DNA from 2 places in the Kitasatospora sp. NPDC005856 genome. Region 1 is predicted to be linked to the other one. Evidence: riboswitches for the same ligand, from Rfam matches in the RefSeq annotation. Region 1 holds a riboswitch; the other holds the start of a gene.

Region 1 (7,165 bases):
GTCCAGCATCCAGTCCAGGACGGCGGCCACGTCCGAGGGCGCGGCCGGAGTGTCGATCTGCGGCGCCCGGCAGGTGCCGCGGACGGCGGAGACGGCCGAGGCCGCGTGCGGCACCGGCGACAGCCCCGGTCCGCCGAGGCCGGCGCCGACCCGGCGCTCGTCCAGGCCCCGGCGCAGCAGCTCCAGCAGCTCGCTCTCGGCGACCGGGCCGTCCACCAGGTGCAGGAAGGAGAGCAGCTGCGGGGCCTGGTCCACGGCCTGTCCGGCCAGGACGGCGAACACGCCGCGCAGCGCGGCGGGCGGCACCGGGGCGAGCAGGGTCCAGGCGTCGAACAGCGCCGACCAGCCGCGCACCACGGCCTCGTCGTCGTGCTCCCAGGCGTGCAGGCGCCAGCCGGGGCCGGCTCCGCCGTCCCGGGCCTCCACCAGGCCCACCAGCAGCGCCTGTCCCCACGCCTTGGCGGCGGCGGCGACCGTCATGGCCAGCGCCCGGCCCGCCTCACGGGCGTCCTCGGGGAGCAGCTCGCCGCGCTTGTCGACCTCGGCCAGCTCGCCGGCCCAGCGGGCGACGCGGACGGCGTCCACCAGCATCCGGCGGGCCAGCGGCGCCAGCTCGGCGGGTGCCGGGAAGCCCTCCGGCACGGGAACCCTGCCCCGCCCGGGAGCCGGAGCGGGCCCTCGCCGCCGGGGTACTCCGTTACGGGGGACACCCGCCCCGCCCGGCCTGCCGCCGGCGGGCCGTTGGGCCGTTCCGGGGAGACGGGTCACCGTCGCACCGGTACCGATCGTCGGCGGGAGCGGGGCATCACGGTCGCGCGGGTTCCGAGACGTCACGTCGAGCAGTCTTCCCCTTGTACCGGCCTTCTGTCACATCCGGTTGTCCGTACGACCGGGCGACCGCCGGTGGCACCTCCGCAAGATCGGGCAACAGCGGCAAACCGCCTGGCCGGAAACGAGTGACCTGCCCATGCCACTCGTGCCGTCCCGGTCACCGGAATTGCCCGGGCGGTCACTGCGCGTACGGGTGGGGGGTCAGGGGCCGGGTCAATAATTGCCCCTGACATCAGGGTGGATTTCGCGCGGCTCGCATGGTGGTTCGTCCTCCGCCGACTTCCGGCGGAGCTGTCCAGAACGAATCCGGACGGGCGGCGCGCGGGGTGGGGGGATCGTGCTGCGCGAGAAGTCGGACTGGCCGACTTCTCGCGCGCCGTGGGCGGAATGGGGGAAACGTTCATTCGTGGACGGGGGGAAGCGCACCGGAAAAGGTCGTCGGGCGCCGCCGGAAACGCCCGCACGAGGAGGGGGGCGAGGGCCCGGCTCGTGGGTTCCGCGGGACTCCGGGACCTTCCCCGTCCCGGGGCCCGGCCACGAGCCGCGGGAGTCGCCCTACAGCAGCGGCGTGAGCCAGCGGCGGAGGAGTTCGGTGTAGCGGTCGGGAGCGGTGTTCCAGAGGGTGGCGTGGTCGGCCCCGGGGAAGGGCTGGAGGCTGACCACGTCGCGACGGGCGGCGGCCAGCTTCTCGGCGGTGCCGAAGGGCGCGATCCGGTCCTCGGGGCTGTGCAGGAGGAGGGTGGGCACCCGCAGGTCGGTGCCCTCGGCGATGCGGCCGAAGTCGGCGAGGTCGACGCCGGTGCGGCCCTCCGCGGCCAGGGCCCCGAGCTCGGCGGCGACGCCCTGGAAGCCGGCCCGGGCGGCGTCCCGGCGGGCGGAGGCCGGGAGGTCGAGCACCGGCGAGTCGAGGATCAGGCCGCTGATGGCGTGCGGCCAGGCGGAGCGGGCCGCGGTCTGGAGGACCATGGTGGCGCCGAGGGACCAGCCGTAGAGGATCACCCGGCCCGCGCCGCTGTCGAGCGCCAGCCGTACCGCCGACTCGATGTCGCGCCACTCGGTCTCGCCGAAGTGGCTGAGCCCGTCCGGGGAGGCGGGGGCGCCGCGGTCGCCTCGGTAGGTGACGGCGAGGGCGGGCAGGCCGAGCCGGTCGAGGACGGGGAGCACCGGGAGGGTCTGCTGGCGGTCCGCCTCGGGGCCGTGCACCAGGATCACCCAGGTGCCGCGCTTGCCGTCGAGCCGCCAGGCGGGCAGGGCGCCGAGCTCTCCGTCGGCGGCGGTGTCGGCGAAGGCGAGGCCGAGCGCCTCGGTGGGGTCGCCGAGGTGGACGCGGGGGGTGAAGCGGACCTCGGTGCCCGGGGCGAGGGTGCCCCGGTCGGCGCGGACCAGCCGGCGGGTGACACCCGACTCGTCGCCGTGCAGGACCTCCTCGACCACCGCGTGCCCGCCGTCCGCCCACTCGACCGCCCAGCGGCCGGGGCGCAGGCTCTCGGGGGCGCGGGTGAAGGTGATCCGGCCGGGGGCGAGCTCGCGGACCAGGACCGGCCCCGACTCCTGGACGGTGGCCTCCGGACGGACCATCCGCTCGGAGGCCCGACGGCCGATCACCAGCACGGCGGCCCCGACCGCGGCGGCCGCCACGACGGCGGCGGTTCCCCAACGCATTTCGCTCCCCGCTCTGTTGCTGACGGACCGGACGGTGTTCGAGCACCAGTCCACCGGCGCCCCGCCCGCCCGGCCACCCGGCTGGGCCGTCCGGGTCACCCGGGCGGCGGCCCGACGGCGCTGAGGAGGTGCCAGAAGCGGGCGGCGAGGGTGCCGGTGGCGGGGGCGGCGCAGGGGGCGACGTGGGGCGGTGCGGCCGGCCCGGAGTGGTGCCGTGCCGGGCGTCCCACGGGGTGTCAGCGGCGTCCGCGTGTGACCAACCCCTCCGTGACCTCGGTTGACTCCCGGTTCGGGCGCGTGATGGGATCCTGGGGCCAAACGGAGGCATGGAGAGGAAGCCGGTGGAATTCCGGCGCGGTCCCGCCACTGTCACCGGGGAGCACGTTCGGAACATCGCCACGGCGGGCCGTCGACGGCCGCTGGAAGGCTCCGGGGGTGCGTCCGACCCGGAAGCCAGGAGACTCTCGCCCCCGTCACGTCGATCCAGGGCGCGGACCCTGAGTGAGGACACGCACGCGATGCAGGCTGCCCCGCCCTGCCGGACTCCGAGCCGCCCTCCGTCGTGCGCCCGATGACCGCGTCCGCACCCCCGTCCTCCTCCCCGCGCCGGCCTGCCCGCGCTCCGCGCCCGCTGGTCCGCGCCGCTGCGTTCGCGCTCGGCGCCGCCGCGGGCTACGCCGCCGACGCCCGTTTCGCCGACCCGCGCCGCGGCCACCCGGTGGCCGCCTTCGGCAGCGCCGCCACCCGGCTGGAGCGCCGGCTGTGGCGCGACGACCGCGGCGCGGGAGCCGGGTACACGGCGCTGTGCGTGGGCACGGTCGCGGCGGGCGCGCTCGCCCTGGACCGTACGGTGGGCCGGCGCCCGCTGGGCCGGGCGGCGCTGGCGGCGGCCGCGACCTGGACGGTGCTCGGCGGCACCTCGCTGACCCGGGAGGCGCGCACCATCGGCCGCTCGCTGGCCGCGGGCGACCTCGCGGCCGCCCGGGAGCGGCTGCCGCACCTGTGCGGGCGGGACCCGAGCGCGCTGGACGGGCAGCAGATCGCCCGGGCGGTGGTCGAGTCGGTGGCCGAGAACACCGCCGACGCCGTGGTGAACGCGCTGACCTGGGGCACCCTGGCCGGCACCCCCGGCCTGCTGGCCTTCCGCGCCGTCAACACCCTGGACGCCATGGTGGGCCACCGCTCGCCGCGCTACGCCCGGTTCGGCTGGGCCTCGGCCCGGCTGGACGACCTGGCGGGCTGGCCGGGCGCCCGGCTGACGGCGCTGCTGACGGTGGCCGCCGCGCCCGAGCCCCGGACCGCCTGGCGGGTCTGGCGGCGCGACGGTTCCGCGCACCCGAGCCCGAACGCGGGCCAGGCCGAGTCGGCGTTCGCCGGAGCGGTGGGCGTCCGGCTGGGCGGGACGCTGCGGTACGGCGAGCGCGTGGAGCACCGGCCCGTACTGGGTGCGGAGCTGCGGCCGGTGACGGTCGACGACATCGAGCGTGCCTGCGCGCTCTCCCGGCGGGTGGGCGCACTGGCGCTGGGTACGACGGTCGCGGGGCACGTCCTGCTGCGGACACTGCTGAAGAAGAGGGGACGGGCATGAGCAACGCGCTGCTGGTCGCGGGGACGACCTCGGACGCGGGCAAGAGCGTGGTGACGGCCGGGATCTGCCGTTGGCTCGTCCGCCAGGGCGTACGGGTCGCGCCGTTCAAGGCGCAGAACATGTCGCTCAACTCCTTCGTCACCGCCGACGGCGCCGAGATCGGCCGCGCCCAGGCGATGCAGGCGCAGGCCGCCCGGGTGGAGCCGGAGGCGGCGATGAACCCGGTGCTGCTCAAGCCGGGCGCGGACGGCCGCAGCCAGGTCGTGCTGCTCGGCAAGCCGGTGGCCGAGGTGGGCGCGCTGGACTACCGGGAGCGCAAGCCCGTCCTGCTGGAGCGCGCCCTGGAGTGCCTGGCCGACCTGCGCCGCCGCTACGACGTGGTGGTCTGCGAGGGCGCGGGCTCGCCCGCCGAGATCAACCTGCGCGACCGCGACATCGCCAACATGGGCCTGGCCACGGCCGCCGCCCTGCCGGTGGTGGTGGTCGGGGACATCGACCGCGGCGGGGTCTTCGCGGCGATGTACGGGACACTGGCGCTGCTGTCGGCGGAGGACCAGCGGCACGTGGCCGGCTGGTTCGTCAACAAGTTCCGCGGCGACGCGCGGCTGCTCGCGCCCGGGCTGGAGATGCTGCACGAGCTGACCGGCCGTCCGGTGCTGGGCACGCTGCCGATGCTGCCCGGGCTCTGGCTGGACGCCGAGGACTCGCTGGACCTGTCGACGGTGGTGGACCGGGCGGACGGGCCCGGACCGCTCGGCGCGGACGTGCTGCGGGTGGCCGTGGTGCGCTTCCCGCGGCTGTCCAACTTCACCGACATGGACGCGCTCGCGCAGGAGCCGGGCGTGCTGGTCCGCTGGGCGACCCGGCCGGAGGAGCTGGCCGACGCCGACCTGGTGGTGCTGCCCGGCACCCGGGCCACCGTCGCGGACCTCGCCTGGCTGCGCGAGCGCGGCCTGGAGCCGGTGCTGAAGGCGCGGGCGGCGGCCGGGCTGCCGATCCTCGGGGTCTGCGGCGGCTACCAGATGCTGGCGCACTCGATCGTGGACGAGGTCGAGTCGAGGGCCGGCGCCGTCGAGGGCCTCGGCCTGTTGCCGACGCGGGTGCGGTTCGGCGCCGAGAAGGTGCTGGCGCGGCCCGTCGGCGAGGCGTACGGGCAGCGGGTGGAGGGCTACGAGATCCACCACGGGGTGGTCACCGTCGAGGGCGGGGAGACCTTCCTCTCCGACGGCCGGGGACGGAGCCTGGACGGCTGCCGGGTGGGCTCGGTCCGGGGCACGACCTGGCACGGCGCGCTGGAGAACGACGGGTTCCGCCGCGCGTTCCTGCGCGAGGTCGCGGAGCTGTCGGGCCGGGCGTTCGTCCCGGCCCCGGACACCTCCTTCGCCGCGGCGCGCGAGGCCCGGCTGGACCGGCTGGGCGACCTGATCGAGGAGCACGCCGACACCGACGCGCTGTGGAAGCTGATCGAGGGCGGGGTGCCGGCGGCCGGATCGCTGCCGTTCGTGCCGCCCGGGGCCCCTGGGAGTGACGCATGAGCCGGGTAGGTCGACGGCGCCGGGCAGGAACGCAGGACCGGGCAGGAACGCAGAGCCGGGCACGACAGGAGTGGGGTACGGCATGAGTGACGTCCGCTATCCGTTCACCGCGATCGTCGGCATGGCCGACCTGCGGCTCGGGCTGCTGCTGAACGCGGTCTCCCCGGCCGTGGGCGGCGTGCTGGTGCGCGGCGAGAAGGGCACCGCGAAGTCGACCATGGTCCGCGCGCTGGCCGGCCTGCTGCCGTCCATCGCGACCGTGGACGACTGCCGCTTCGCCTGCGACCCGGCCGCACCCGACCCGCAGTGCCCGGACGGGCCGCACGTCTCCCCGTCCGCTTCCGAACGCCCCTCCCAACTGGTCGAGTTGCCGGTCGGCGTGGCCGAGGACCGGATCGTCGGCTCGCTCGACCTGGAGCGGGCGCTGGCCGAGGGCGTCAAGGCGTACGAGCCCGGACTGCTCGCCAGGGCGCACCGCGGCGTGCTCTACATCGACGAGGTGAACCTGCTCCAGGACCACGTGGTGGACCTGCTGCTGGACGCCGCCGCGATGGGCCGCTCCTACGTCGAGCGCGAGGGCGTGTCGGTGCGCCACGCGGCCCGGTTCCTGCTGGTCGGCACGATGAACCCGGAGGAGGGCGAGCTGCGGCCGCAGCTGCTCGACCGGTTCGGCCTGACCGTCGAGATCGCCGCCACCCGGGACCCGGCCGAGCGCGCCGAGGTGGTCCGCCGTCGGCTCGGCTACGACGCGGACCCGGCCGGTTTCGCCGCCCGGTTCGCCGAGGACGAGCGGGCGCTCGCCGAACACATCGTCGCGGCACGGGGGTTGCTGCCGAAGGTCGAGCTGACCGATGTGGCCCTGCGTCAGATCACCGCCGTGTGCGCCGCGTTCGAGGTGGACGGGCTGCGCGCGGACATCGTGATGGCCCGCACCGCCGTCGCACTGGCGGCCTGGGACGGGCGCTCCGAGGTGCTGGAGGAGGACGTCCGCAAGGCCGCGCAGCTGGCGCTGCCGCACCGGCGCCGCCGCAACCCCTTCGACGCGCCGGGTCTGGACGAGGAGCAGCTGGACCGGACGCTGGAGGAGCACGCGCAGCAGGAGGACCCCGAGCCCGAGGGCGACGGTCCCGGCCCGGACGGCGACGGCGGGCCCCAGGGCGGGCCGGACGGGGGCCCGGAGGACGACGGCCCGGGGGGTGGCGGCCCCGACGGCGGCGGCGCACCCGAGCCGTCCGACGGCGGCCCCGAGGGGCCGGCCTCCGAGACCCCCGCCACCGAGGGCGCCGAGGAGCCCGCGCAGCCGCCCGTGCCCGCGCAACACCCCTCCCCCGCACGGGAGTCGGCGCCGGTCGCGGCCGGGGACCCGTACCGGACCCGGCTGTTCACCGTCAAGGGCACCGGGCAGGGCGCCCAGGGCCGCCGCTCCCCCGCCGAGACCACCGGCGGGCACACCATCCGCGCCCGCCGCCCGCAGGGCGCGCTCGCCCGGCTGCACCTGACCGCGACCCTCCAGGCCGCCGCACCGCACCAGGTGGCGCGCGGGCGCAGC
Region 2 (7,165 bases), on a different contig from region 1:
AGCAAGGCAGGCACCAACAGGCCTTCGTCGACCAGCTGTACTCCGGGATGGAGGCGCACGACGACATCGTCGGCTTCATCTGGTTCAACATGATCAAGCGGGCGGACTGGCGGGTCGAGACCGTTCCGGACACCCTCGCCGCCTTCAAGAAGCGGGTGTCCGCCCCCCGCTACGGCTTCGACATCCGGAACCCATGATGAACAGCGACCTCTCCCCCACCCCGGACCACCCCGCCGACCCGGTGTCGGACGTCCCCCCGCCGGACGGCCCGGAACCCCGTACGCGCCGTACGCCCGTGCCCGTCGACAACCCCGGCGGCGTCGAGCTGGCCCCGTACACCATCCCGCAGGTCCCCGCGATCGGCTGGGACCCGGGCGCCAGCCCCCGCCGCCGCCGGATCGCCCTCGGCCTGCTGGGCGCCGTCCTGACCGTCCAGGCCGCGCTCTCGCTGCGCCTGCTGGCCGCCGCGCACCCCGACGAGGCCGCCGCCATGGTCGCCGGGCGCCAGCAGCTGGCCCACCTCCTGCACGGCACCCCCGTCACCACCGACCTGGTCGACCGGGTGCACGGCTCACCCTGGCTCTACCCGCCACTGGCCGGCGCCGCCGCCGACGCCAACGGCATCTGGGGCGCCCGGCTGCTCAGCCTCGGCTTCGCGCTGCTCACCACCGTGCTGCTGTACTCGCTGACCCGGCGGCTGTTCAACGAGCGGGTCGCCATCTGCGCCATCGCCGTGTACGCCGTCCTCCAGTCCACCGTCGTGGTCGGCTTCTACGCCGCGCCCGAGTCCCTCGCCGTCCTGCTGGTCGCCCTCGCGGCCTGGACCACGGTGTTCACCGCGAGACGGCATCCGGCCCTGGCCCTGCTCGCTGCCCCGCCCACGGCGCTGGCCTGCGCCGTGGCCTACTCCGCGGCCTTCGCCGTCCCCGCCCTGGTGGCCCTCGCCTTCGCCTGCGCCCGGCCGTACCACCGGGCCGGGCCGGCCGCCCTGCGCGCGCTGCTGGCGGCCCTCGGCACCTTCGTCCTGTTGCTCCCGTACGGCATCCTCGGCAAGGTCGCCGGATGGTCGCCCTCCCACGGCAACGCCCCCGGCTCGGCCGGCTCGATCCTGCTCGCCACGCTCCGGTGGGCCGGCCTCTTCACCGCCCTCGCAGTGGCCGGCACCATCGCCTACGCGCGCCGCGAACAGATGAACGAGCACGACGCGCCGGAGAAGGACGCCGTCCCCACCACCCGGGGCCTGCGCGCCCTGCTCGGGGCCACCCTGACCGTCACCTCCCTGCTGATCCCCGCCGCCCACCTGTGGACGGGCACCTCCGGCGCGCTGTTCCGCCACCTCGGCTACGGCATGCTGCTCGCCGCCCCGCTCGCCGGGGTCGGCCTGACCCGGCTGGTGGGCGCCCACTTCCGCCATCCCCAGCTCGGCATCCTGGTCTGGGTCGCCCTGCTCGCCCTCGGCCTGGAGCAGTCCGCACTGCGCTACCAGAACGGGCCCGACTCCGGCCGCCTGCTGGCCGTCCTGCGGGCCCACACGCAGCCCCAGGGCCGCTATCTCACCGAGGTCGACGGACTCGCCGAGTACTACCTCGGCAGCGTCTCCAAGCCCGAGCAGTGGGTCTCCGCGCACACCGGCACGGAGTACCGCGACGGGGCCGGCGTCCAGCACCACGGCGACGACGGCAGCGTGGCCGCGATCCGGGACGGCTGGTTCACGATGGTCGTCCTCGACAGCACCGCGCCGAGGGCCACCGACCGGGCCCTGAGCGAGGCCCTGACCACCGCCGGGCACTACCGGCTGGTCGCCCAGTTCACCTCGCCGACCGGCGATTCGAGTACGTACAAGGTCTATCTCAAGCACTGACCCGCCGCCCGGCCCACGCACATCCGCGACACGACAGGCACAACATATGGTGCCGCCGCAGTGAGGCGGCACAACATGTATGCTCGCTTCTGCTGTCGATGCAGGGGAACCCGGTGCGAATCCGGGACTGCCCCGCAGCGGTGTGCGGGCGGCTCCAGCAGCCGTACCGCGAGTCCGATGACCTGCCGAACAGCGTGCGCCACGGCCCTCCCGCAGAGGCCGCGCCGGCACGAGCAGTACCCCTCCGGGCCTCGCGGGCGGGCCGGGGAGTCACCGTCGCGCGACGCCGTCTGCGTTCGTGCCGTGCTCCCCTGCCCCGATCGGCCCGGTGGCCCCCGATCACCGCCGCCGATCGCCGCCAGGAGAGAGCGCCTTGACCATCGCCGCCTCAGCCACCCTGCCCGCCCAGGGCACCGGTACCGCCTTCACCGACCCGACGGTCTCCGACCCCGGCGGTGCCCTGCTGCGGCTGCTCACCGATCGCAGCACCGACCTCACCGAGGTCGACCCCGGCCATGTCGCCGCCGCCGCGCTGCGCGGCCGCCACGCCGGCTCGGACTTCGCCGAGCTGCGCGGGCTGGCCGTGGACGCCGCCGCGTCGATGATCGCCGAGGACCCCCAGTACTCGAAGCTCGCCGCCCGCCTGCTCGCCCTGGAGATCGTCGACGAGGCGAACAGCCAGGGCTCGGTGTCCTTCTCCGCCTCGATCGCCGTCGGCCACGCCGAGGGCCTGATCGGCGACACCACCGCGGCCTTCGTCGCCAAGCACGCCGCCGCCCTGGACGCGCTGATCGACACCGCGGGCGACGACCGCTTCGAGTACTTCGGCCTGCGCACCGTGCAGTCCCGCTATCTGCTGCGCCACCCGATCACCCGCAAGGTGATCGAGACCCCGCAGCACTTCCTGCTCCGCGTCGCGTGCGGCCTGGCGGTCGGCGACAGCGAGCAGTCGGTGCGCGAGGTGGCCGAGCTGTACGGCCTGATGAGCCGCCTGGAGTACCTGACCTCCTCGCCGACGCTCTTCAACTCCGGCACCCGCCACCCGCAGATGTCGAGCTGCTACCTGCTCGACTCGCCGCTGGACAACCTGGACTCGATCTACAACCGCTACGCGCAGATCGCCCGCCTGTCCAAGCACGCCGGCGGCATCGGCCTGTCCTACTCGCGCATCCGCTCGCGCGGCAGCCTGATCCGCGGCACCAACGGCAAGTCCAACGGCATCGTGCCGTTCCTGCGCACCCTCGACTCCTCGGTCGCCGCCGTCAACCAGGGCGGCCGCCGCAAGGGCGCGGCCTGCGTCTACCTGGAGACCTGGCACGCCGACATCGAGGAGTTCCTGGAGCTCCGCGACAACACCGGCGAAGAGGCCCGCCGCACCCACAACCTCAACCTGGCGCACTGGATCCCGGACGAGTTCATGCGCCGGGTCAACGCCGACCAGGACTGGTCGCTGTTCTCCCCGGCCGACGTGCCCGAGCTGGTCGACCTGTGGGGCGAGGAGTTCGACGAGGCCTACCGCAAGGCCGAGCTGGCCGGCAAGGCCGTGCGCACCATCCCGGCGCAGACCCTGTACGCCCGCATGATGCGCACCCTCGCGCAGACCGGCAACGGCTGGATGACCTTCAAGGACGCCTCCAACCGCGCCGCCAACCAGACCGCGCTGCCGGGCCGCACGGTGCACTCCTCCAACCTGTGCACCGAGATCCTGGAGGTCACGGACGACTCCGAGACCGCCGTCTGCAACCTGGGCTCGGTCAACCTGGGCGCCCACGTCGCCCCGGGCGCCTCGGCCGCCGACCTCCTCGGCGCGATGGACTGGGAGCGGCTGGACGCCACCGTGCGCACCGCCGTCACCTTCCTCGACCGCGTGGTGGACATCAACTTCTACCCGACCACCGAGGCCGGGACGTCCAACTCCCGCTGGCGGCCGGTCGGCCTGGGCGTGATGGGCCTGCAGGACGTCTTCTTCAAGCTGCGGATCGACTTCGACTCGGCCGAGGCGAAGGCCCTGTCGACGCTGATCTCCGAGCGCATCATGCTCACCGCGTACGAGCGCTCCGCCGACCTGGCCGAGCAGCTGGGCCGCCACGAGGCGTACGGCGAGACCCGCGCCGCCCGCGGCGAGCTGCACATCGACCACTTCCCGAGCGCCGCCCCGCAGTGGGCCGACCGCTGGACGGCGCTGCGCGCCCGGATCGCCGAGACCGGCCTGCGCAACTCGCTGCTGCTGGCGATCGCGCCGACCGCGACCATCGCCTCCATCGCCGGCGTGTACGAGTGCATCGAGCCGCAGGTGTCCAACCTGTTCAAGCGCGAGACGCTGTCCGGCGAGTTCCTCCAGGTCAACCCGTACCTGGTGCGCGAGCTCAAGGAGCTCGGCGTCTGGGACCAGCAGACCCGCGACGCCCTGCGCGACGCCAACGGTTCGGTCCAGGAGCTGAACTGGCTGCCCGCCGAGGTGCGTTCGCTGTACCGGACGGCCTGGGAGCTGCCGCAGCGCGCGCTGATCGACCTGGCCGCGGCCCGCATGCCGTACCTGGACCAGAGCCAGTCCCTGAACCTGTTCATGGCGGCGCCGACCATCGGCAAGCTCAGCTCGATGTACGCCTACGCGTGGAAGGTCGGTCTGAAGACCACCTACTACCTGCGTTCGCGCCCGGCCACCCGGATCGCCCAGGCCGCGTCCGGCACCGCCCGCGCCGCGGCGCCCGCGCCCGTGCCGGTGAACACCCCCTCCCTCACCCCGGAGCAGGAAGCCGCCATCGCCTGCTCCCTGGAGAACCCCGAGTCCTGCGAGGCCTGCCAGTGAGCACCCCCGAAGACCGCAAGATGCTGCTCGACCCCGGCTTCGAGCTGACCCTGCGCCCGATGCGCTACCCGTCGTTCTACGACCGGTACCGGGACGCGATCAAGAACACCTGGACCGTCGAGGAGGTGGACCTGCACTCCGACGTCGCCGACCTGGCGAAGCTCAGCGAGGGCGAGCGCCACCTGATCGGCCGGCTGGTCGCGTTCTTCGCCACGGGTGACTCGATCGTCTCCAACAACGTGGTGCTGAGCCTCTACAAGCACATCAACTCCCCGGAGGCGCGGCTGTACCTGTCGCGCCAGCTGTTCGAGGAGGCCGTGCACGTCCAGTTCTACCTGACGCTGCTCGACACCTACCTGCCCGACCCGGAGGACCGCAACGCGGCCTTCGCCGCGGTGGAGAACATCCCCTCCATCCGCCAGAAGGCCCAGTTCTGCTTCAAGTACATGAACGCGGTCGACCACATCGACTCGCTGCAGACCAAGGAGGACCGCCGCGCGTTCCTCCTGAACCTGATCTGCTTCGCGGCGTGTGTGGAAGGTCTGTTCTTCTACGGCGCGTTCGCGTACGTGTACTGGTTCCGCAGCCGGGGCCTGCTGCACGGCCTGGCCACCGGCACCAACTGGGTGTTCCGCGACGAGTCCATGCACATGGACTTCGCCATGTCGGTGGTCGACACCGTCCGCGAGGAGGAGCCCGACCTCTTCGACGACGAGATGGCCAAGCAGGTGACGGAGATGCTGGAGGAGGCCGTCGAGGCCGAGCTCCAGTTCGCCCAGGACCTGTGCGGCGACGGCCTGCCCGGCATGAACACCGCGTCGATGCGGGAGTACCTGGAGGCGGTGGCGGACCAGCGCCTGGCGCGACTCGGCCTGCCGATCCGCTACGGGTCCACCAACCCGTTCGGCTTCATGGAGCTCCAGAACGTCCAGGAGCTGACCAACTTCTTCGAGCGCCGCGTGTCGGCGTACCAGGTGGCCGTCGAGGGCTCGGTCGCCTTCGACGACGACTTCTAGGTCGATATCGTCCGGCGAAACAGCGGAGCCGCCGTCACGGTGGCTCCGCTGTTCGCTGTCCGCTGTTCAGGGGGGTAGCCCAGGCATGTCCAGGCTCCAACAACGTGTGATCGACGGCCCGTTCGGGCCGATACAGGTCGGTTACGACCGCTGGCCGTCCGTCGTGGCGCGGGTGCAGGGGTCGGGGGTGCCCACCGTCACGGTGGTTCCCGACCGCGACCACGGCGCGATCAACGTCAACGGCCACAACGTGCCGACCACCCGGAAGTCGCGCACCCGCACCGCCGTTCTGGGCGACCGCGGCTACGAACTGAGGTCGACCGGCCTCCGCCGGGCGGAGCTGCGGCGCAACGGGGAGCTCATCGCCCGCGCCCGCGGCACGTTCCGGTCGTACGCCCCCGGCCGCACCGTCCCGGGCCTGGATGCCGAGGTGACGTGGTCCCAGGGCATCGACCCCACGGATGTCGCGGTCGGCCAGGCCATGGTCCTCGCCTTCGGCGCCGGCGCCCCGGGCGCCGTCCTGCGGACCGTCTTCTTCTGGTACGACAACCTCAGCTGATGTCACAGGGGTGCCCCGCACGGCCACAGCCCGTGCGGGGCGCCCCTGTGACATCAGTCGGTCGAAAACTCCCCGGACTTGACCCCGGCGAGGAAGGAGGCCCAGGCATCCGCCGGGAAGAGCAGCGCCGGGCCGCCCGGATCCTTCGAGTCACGCACCGGCACGACATCGGTGACACCGGCTGCGATCTCCACACAGTTGCTTTGCGCGCCTGAGAACGAAGACTTTCGCCAGATGCGGTCGGCAGCGTCCGCACCCTGCGGGGTGCTACTCATCGCCGCATCCTCCTTTCGCCATGCGCTTGATCAGCGCGATCGATTCCTTGCGCGGCAGAGACTCGGCCAACGCTCGACGGAACAGGTTGGAGTACTTGAAGACCTCGCCCGGCTCCTCGATGTAGAGCGTGCTGAGGAGGCTGTCCACGTACACGAGTTCGTCTGGTGCCACATCTCCCCCGAGGCGGCCGCCGCGTGAGCGCCGTCCGGGCCGGGATCGCCGGCATCCTGCTCCCGACCGACTTCCCCAGCCTCGACCCACGCCCTCCCGATCCTGTGGGAGCGCGTCCGCGCCCTCCCCGTCCGCGAGGCGCACCGGGACTTCATCCGGATCTGCATCGGCCCCGGCGGCGGCGGGGGCGTCGCCAACTGCCTCGCCCGCAACGACACCTGGAGCACCACCCTCTACGTCGGCGGGATGACCGACTGGACCGCCCACCCGATCACCATCACCGCCACCCGGCAGCCCTGAACTCCCCCGGCCCGCCCGGCGTGAACGCCGGGCGGGGCGGCCGCAGGTCCACGCGCGCCCGTCCGGATGAACTCCCGGGCCGCACCGGCATTCCACGCCTACGGACGACCGAGCCCGGACTACGGTCCGGCGCACAGCCGAACGAAAGGGGTACACCGTGGCGACGACCGGCA

The links. Region 1 has a riboswitch for cobalamin ahead of ABZ449_RS24660 (cobalamin biosynthesis protein). Riboswitches for the same ligand answer to the same signal wherever they lie in the genome.
Positions count from the first base shown of each region.
Region 2: it holds a riboswitch for cobalamin, as region 1 does, so the genes downstream of both, ABZ449_RS14030 (ribonucleoside-diphosphate reductase subunit alpha) here and ABZ449_RS24660 (cobalamin biosynthesis protein) in region 1, are expected to answer to the same signal.

Region 1 covers NZ_JBEXWT010000043.1:42,313-49,477, forward strand. Annotated here, with positions in the region: gene ABZ449_RS24650 (hypothetical protein) at 1-642, opposite strand, end outside; gene ABZ449_RS24655 (alpha/beta hydrolase) at 1,387-2,493, opposite strand; cobalamin riboswitch at 2,824-2,957, shown strand; gene ABZ449_RS24660 (cobalamin biosynthesis protein) at 3,065-4,081, shown strand; gene ABZ449_RS24665 (cobyric acid synthase) at 4,078-5,616, shown strand; gene ABZ449_RS24670 (putative cobaltochelatase) at 5,699-7,165, shown strand, end outside.
Region 2 covers NZ_JBEXWT010000018.1:68,433-75,597, reverse strand. Annotated here, with positions in the region: gene ABZ449_RS14040 (glycosyl hydrolase) at 1-197, shown strand, start outside; gene ABZ449_RS14035 (glycosyltransferase family 39 protein) at 194-1,861, shown strand; cobalamin riboswitch at 1,934-2,066, shown strand; gene ABZ449_RS14030 (ribonucleoside-diphosphate reductase subunit alpha) at 2,259-4,670, shown strand; gene ABZ449_RS14025 (ribonucleotide-diphosphate reductase subunit beta) at 4,691-5,686, shown strand; gene ABZ449_RS14020 (hypothetical protein) at 5,772-6,245, shown strand; gene ABZ449_RS14015 (DUF397 domain-containing protein) at 6,299-6,520, opposite strand; gene ABZ449_RS14010 (Scr1 family TA system antitoxin-like transcriptional regulator) at 6,513-7,165, opposite strand, start outside; gene ABZ449_RS14005 (ferritin-like protein) at 7,150-7,165, shown strand, end outside.